2 regions of the Streptomyces sp. NBC_01384 genome follow, and region 1 is predicted to be linked to the other one. Evidence: riboswitches for the same ligand, from Rfam matches in the RefSeq annotation. Region 1 holds a riboswitch; the other holds the start of a gene.

Evidence for each region. Region 1 has a riboswitch for thiamine pyrophosphate ahead of thiO (glycine oxidase ThiO). Riboswitches for the same ligand answer to the same signal wherever they lie in the genome.
Region 2: it holds a riboswitch for thiamine pyrophosphate, as region 1 does, so the genes downstream of both, OG747_RS31660 (thiamine ABC transporter substrate binding subunit) here and thiO (glycine oxidase ThiO) in region 1, are expected to answer to the same signal.

The regions. Positions count from the first base shown of each region.
Region 1 is NZ_CP109559.1:2,565,771-2,568,975, forward strand. It holds gene OG747_RS11550 (NAD(P)/FAD-dependent oxidoreductase) at 1-1,136, opposite strand, end outside; TPP riboswitch at 1,478-1,589, shown strand; gene thiO (glycine oxidase ThiO) at 1,587-2,789, shown strand; gene thiS (sulfur carrier protein ThiS) at 2,786-2,986, shown strand; gene OG747_RS11565 (thiazole synthase) at 2,990-3,205, shown strand, end outside.
Region 2 is NZ_CP109559.1:6,886,140-6,889,344, forward strand. It holds gene rlmN (23S rRNA (adenine(2503)-C(2))-methyltransferase RlmN) at 1-1,103, shown strand, start outside; TPP riboswitch at 1,152-1,270, shown strand; gene OG747_RS31660 (thiamine ABC transporter substrate binding subunit) at 1,349-2,425, shown strand; gene OG747_RS31665 (ABC transporter permease) at 2,401-3,205, shown strand, end outside.

The sequences.
Region 1 (3,205 bases):
GACGGGTCCGAGAGGATCTCCGCGTTCATCGGCATGCCCGCCTCGATCAGGCGGCGGCCCTGGGCCAGGTCGCGGGGACGGCCCACGGCGAGAAGGGCGACGAGGCGGGACTCGCGGAGCCAGCAGACCGTCCAGGCCGCGCCCGAGGGGTCGCCACGCCAGACGGTCGTGTCGGCGAGCGCGTGGTGGCCGACGTACTGGACGAACCGGCCGAACTGCTCGGACCAGAAGTACGGGACCGGGTCGTACGCCACCGGGACCTCGCCGATGATGTTCGCCGCCACCGTGCGCGGCCCCTGGAGGGCGTTGTCCCAGTGGTGGACGAGGAGGCGCTCCTCGTACCGGCCCGAGGGGAAGGAGGCGCAGTCGCCGACCGCGTAGATGTCCGGCACGGAAGTGCGCAGGTGGTTGTCGGCGACCACCTCCTGGTGGGCGCCGAGCTCGATGCCGGAGCCGGCCAGCCAGGCGGTGGCGGGGCGCGCGCCGACACCGACGACGACGGCGCCCGCGGGCACCCGGGAGCCGTCGTCCAGCACCACCGCGCCCGGCTCGACGCGCTCCACGCGCGCGTGGGTGCGCAAGGAGGCCCCGCTGTCCGTGTACCAGGCGGTCATCGGCGCGGCCACCTCAGCGGGCAGCGCCCCGGCCAGCGGCCGGTCGGCGGCCTCGACGACCGTCACCGCGCACCCGGCCTCGCGCGCCGCCGTGGCGAACTCCGCGCCGATCCAGCCCGCCCCGACGACCACGATGTCGTGCTGCCGGGCCAGCACGGGGCGCAGCCGCTCGGCATCGTCCAGGGTGCGCAGGAGATGGACGCCGGGGACGCCCTGCGCGCCCGGCAACTGGATCGGTTCCGCGCCGGTGGCGAGGACCAGGACGTCGTACGGCACCGGCCCGGCCTCGGTGTCCAGCTCATGGTCCCCGGGGCGCACGCCCAGCGCCTCGCAGCCGAGCCGCAGTTCGATGCCGAGAGCCTCGAAGTCGATGTCGAAGGCGGAGCCCTCGGCCGTGCCGAGCAGCACCGCCTTGGACAGTGGCGGCCGGTCGTACGGCTGGTGCGGCTCGGCGCCGATCAGCGTCACGTCCCCGGTGAAGCCCTGTTCGCGCAGGGCGACCGCGGTCTGTACGCCGGCCATGCCCGCGCCGACGATGACGACCCGCCGTGCCGTACGCCCCTGCGACTGCGACTGCGACTGCGCCTGCCGCTGTGCCTGTGCCTGCGTCTGCTCGCTCACCTGATCACCATAGACAACTGACAATCTGTCAGTCAGGGGACGTGCTCAGTGAGCTCTTCCACAAGGCTCGTCCCGCTGCCCTCCCGTGTCCCGGCGAGGTGCCCGCGTACGACGTCCCCGCCCGCGTACTCGGCCCAGATCTCGCCGTGACCGGCGCGAGGACGAGGCGGCCGTCGAGCGAACGCGCCATGGACGGAGGCTCCCTTACTGAGGCATACGGCAGCGGGCTAGGGTGGCCAAGTTAAAGCACTCGCGGGAGCCCGGACGCACCGGGCTGAGAGGGAGGCTGGCGGCCTCCGACCGTACGAACCTGATCCGGGTCATGCCGGCGAAGGGAGGGGCTGGACGCCCATGTCGCCTACACGTACACCTGCACCTGCACCTGCACGCACATCGGATACACGTACATCAGATGTCCTTGTCATCGGGGGCGGGATCATCGGGCTCGTCACGGCGTGGCGGGCCGCGCAGCGCGGGTTCACCGTCACGGTCGTGGACCCCGAGCCGGGGTGCGGGGCGGCGCGAGTGGCCGCCGGAATGCTCGCCGCCGTCACCGAGCTGCACTACGGCGAGCAGACCCTGCTGGGCCTGAACCTCGCCTCCGCGCGGCGCTATCCCGACTTCGCCGCCGAGCTCAGCGAGGCGAGCGGCCAGGACCTCGGCTACCGCCGGTGCGGCACACTGGCCGTCGCGCTGGACGCCGACGACCGCGCCCATCTGCGCGAACTGCACGCCCTGCAACGCCGGTCGGGGCTCGACTCGCAGTGGCTCAGCGGACGTGAGTGCCGCCGTCTGGAGCCGATGCTCGCGCCGGGCGTGCGCGGCGGGCTGCGGGTCGACGGCGACCACCAGATAGATCCGCGACGGCTCGCGAAGGCCCTGGTCACGGCGTGCGAGCGGGCCGGAGTGGAGTTCCACCGGACGTGGGCGGAGCGGCTGACCGTCGTACGGGACCGGGCCGCCGGCGTCGGCACGACGGACGGCGAACAGCTGACGGCGGGGCAGGTGGTGCTCGCCGCCGGGAGCCTCAGCGGGAAGCTCGCGGGCGTGCCCGACGACGTACTGCCGCCCGTGCGCCCCGTGAAGGGGCAGGTGCTGCGGCTGACCGTGCCGAAGCGGTACGCGCCCTTCCTGAGCCGGACCGTGCGGGCCGTCGTGCGCGGCAGTCAGGTCTATCTGGTGCCGCGGGAGAACGGTGAGCTCGTCGTGGGCGCCACCAGCGAGGAGCTGGGCTGGGACACGACGGTGACGGCGGGCGGGGTGTACGAGCTGCTGCGCGACGCGCACGAGCTGGTTCCCGGGATCACCGAGCTGCCGCTCACGGAGACACGCGCGGGCCTCCGGCCCGGGTCGCCCGACAACGCGCCGCTGCTCGGCCCGACCGGGCTCGACGGGCTGCTGCTGGCCACCGGCCACTACCGCAACGGCGTCCTGCTCACGCCCGTCACCGGAGACGCCATGGCGCACGTCCTGACCACCGGAGAACTGCCGGACGAGGCACGCCCCTTCACCCCCCAGCGCTTCAGCACGGCGCTCACGGAGCAGCCCGCATGAACATCTTCGTCAATGGGGAGCGGCGGCTGATCGCCGCCGGCACCGCCCTCGACACGCTCGTCGCCACCCTCACCGTCGCGCCGTCCGGAGTCGCCGCCGCGCTCAACGAAACCGTCGTCCCGCGCGCGCAGTGGTCGTCCACGTCCCTCTCCGAGGGAGACCGCGTCGAAGTCCTCACCGCCGTCCAAGGAGGCTGACCCATGGCCGACGATCCCTTTGTCCTCGGCGGTACGTCCTTCTCGTCCCGCCTGATCATGGGTACCGGGGGTGCACCCAGCCTGGACGTCCTGGAACGGTCGCTCGTGGCGTCCGGCACGGAGCTGACGACGGTCGCGATGCGGCGGGTCGATCCCGCGGCGCACGGCTCGGTGCTGTCCGTGCTCGACAAGCTGGGCATCAGGGTGCTGCCGAACACC
Region 2 (3,205 bases), 4.3 Mb from region 1:
CTAAGCCAGGAGAACTCACATTCGTCGCCCCGCGCGGAGCCAAGAAGCCGCCGCGGCACCTCGCCGATCTCACGCCGGCCGAGCGCAAAGAGGCCGTTGCGGCGATCGGTGAGAAGCCGTTTCGCGCCAAGCAGCTCTCGCAGCACTACTTCGCGCGGTACGCGCATGACCCCGCGGAGTGGACGGACATCCCGGCCGCCGCGCGTGGCAAGCTCCAGGAGGCGCTGCTTCCCGAGCTGATGACGGTCGTGCGGCATCTGTCGACCGACCAGGAGACCACCCGCAAGACCCTGTGGCGCCTGTTCGACGGCACACTCGTCGAGTCCGTGCTGATGCGCTACCCGGACCGCGTGACCATGTGCATCAGCTCGCAGGCCGGCTGCGGGATGAACTGCCCGTTCTGCGCCACCGGTCAGGCCGGGCTGGACCGGAACCTGTCCACCGGCGAGATCGTGCACCAGATCGTGGACGGGATGCGGGCCCTCAGGGACGGCGAGATCCCGGGTGGTCCGGCGCGGCTGAGCAACATCGTCTTCATGGGCATGGGCGAGCCGCTCGCCAACTACAAGCGGGTCGTGGGGGCCATTCGTGCGCTCACCGATCCCGAGCCGGACGGGCTCGGGCTCTCGCAGCGCGGGATCACCGTGTCGACGGTCGGGCTGGTCCCCGCCATCCACCGGTTCTCCGACGAGGGCTTCAAGTGCCGTCTCGCCATCTCCCTGCACGCGCCGGACGACGAGCTGCGCGACACCCTCGTCCCCGTCAACACGCGGTGGAAGGTGCGCGAGGTGCTGGACGCCGGATGGGAGTACGCGGCCAAGTCCGGGCGCCGGCTCTCCATCGAGTACGCGCTGATCCGGGACATCAACGACCAGGCGTGGCGCGGTGACCGGCTCGGGCGGCTGCTCAAGGGCAAGCCCGTGCATGTGAATCTGATTCCGCTGAACCCGACGCCGGGCTCGAAGTGGACCGCCTCGCGGCCCGAGGACGAGAAGGCGTTCGTCGAGGCGATCGCCGCCCACGGGGTGCCGGTCACCGTCCGGGACACCCGGGGCCAGGAGATCGACGGGGCGTGCGGTCAGCTCGCCGCGACCGAGCGATAGTCTGGCCCGCGTACCCGCGTACGTACATTTTCATATTCCGACATCTTCATATTCCGACAGGGGAGCGCCACAGCGCTGAGAGTGCGGTAGCCGGGACACCGGTGGGCCGCAGACCCTCAGAACCTTGCCCAGGTCATTCTGGGTAGGAAGTTCGGGCATCACTCAAGCTGTTGCGCCCTGCCCGGGAACCTTCCGAGGTTTCCGGGCAGGGCCGCGTCTCTTCCTGGTCAGCCAGGAGGAAATCAGTGAGCACCACCAAGACGTTCGCGGCCGTGGCCGTCGGTCTGGGCCTGGTCACGCTCTCCGCGTGCGGGTCCTCCGACAGCAACGGCGCCGGGGACTCCAAGACCGTGACGCTCGTCAGCCACGACTCGTGGGCCGTGTCGAAGAGCGTGCTGGGGGACTTCGAGAAGCAGTCCGGCTACACGGTCAAGGTCCTCAAGGACGGCGACGCCGGCCAGGCCGTCAACAAAGCCATCCTCACCAAGGACAACCCGCAGGGCGATGTCTTCTTCGGCGTCGACAACACCCTGCTGAGCCGGGCGCTCGACAACGGGCTCTTCCAGTCGTACGAGGCGAAGGGCTCGGACCAGATCCTCCCCGAGTACCGGGTCGACCAGGACAAGCACCGGGTCACGCCCATCGACTCCGGCGACATCTGCGTCAACTACGACAAGAAGTACTTCGCCGACCACAAGCTGGCCCCGCCGGCCTCCTTCGACGACCTGATCAAGCCCGCGTACAAGAACCTGCTCGTCACGGAGAACGCGTCCACGTCCTCACCCGGCCTCGGCTTCCTGCTCGGGACCGCCGCGAAGTACGGCGACAGCAGCTGGCAGGACTACTGGAAGAAGCTCAAGGCCAACGGCGTGAAGGTCGTCGACGGCTGGGACCAGGCCTACAACGACGAGTTCTCCGGGTCCTCCGGCGGCAAGAAGGCCAAGGCCGACCGGCCGCTCGTCGTCTCCTACGCCTCCTCCCCGCCCGCCGAGGTCGTCTACGGCGACCCGAAGCCACAGACCGCGCCGACCGGGGTCGCGAACGGCACCTGCTTCCGGCAGATCGAGTACGCGGGGCTGCTGAGCAACGCGAAGAACACCAAGGGCGGCAAGGCGCTCCTCGACTTCCTGATCACCAAGGAGTTCCAGGACGACATGCCGCTGAACATGTTCGTGTACCCGGTCCGCGAAGCCGCTCAGGTACCCCAGGTGTTCCTGAAGTTCGGCCCCCAGGCCAAGGACCCCGAGACCATGGCCCCCGCCAAGATCGCCGACAACCGTGATCAGTGGGTCAGGTCGTGGACCTCGCTCGTACTGAAGTAGCCCCGCGCAAGACCCGTAAGGGGAGCGCGACGCGGCTCGGGCTGATGGCCCTGCCCGTCGCGTTCTTCGCCGTCTTCTTCGCGTACCCCGTGGCCGCGATCGTGGCCCGCGGCCTCAAGGTCGACGGGGTCTGGCAGTTCGGACGGATCGGCGAGGTGCTCGCACAGTCGGACATCCGGCATGTGCTGTGGTTCACCGCCTGGCAGGCGCTCGCCTCCACGGCGCTCACGCTGCTGATCGCGCTCCCCGGCGCGTATGTCTTCGCGCGCTTCGATTTCAGGGGCAAGCAGGTGCTGCGGGCGGTGGTGACCGTCCCGTTCGTGCTGCCGACCGTCGTGGTCGGTACGGCGTTCCTGGCCCTGGTGGGCCGGGGCGGGCTGCTGGACCAGCTGTGGGGCGTACGGCTGGACACCACCGTGTGGGCGATCCTGCTCGCACATGTCTTCTTCAACTACGCCGTCGTGGTACGGACCGTCGGCGGGCTCTGGTCGCAGCTCGACCCGCGTCAGGAGGAGGCCGCGCGGATGCTCGGCGCCTCCCGGTTCGCGGCCTGGCGCAAGGTGACGCTCCCGGCGCTGAGCCCGGCCGTGGCCGCCGCCGCGCTGATGGTCTTCCTCTTCACCTTCACCTCGTTCGGCGTGGTGCAGATCCTCGGCGGGCCGACCTTCTCCACCCTCGAAGTCGAGATCTACCGGCAGACCTCGGAGATCTTCGACCTCGCGACCGCGGCCGTGCTGACGATCATCCAGTTCGTGGCCGTCGGCGCGATCCTCGCCGTGC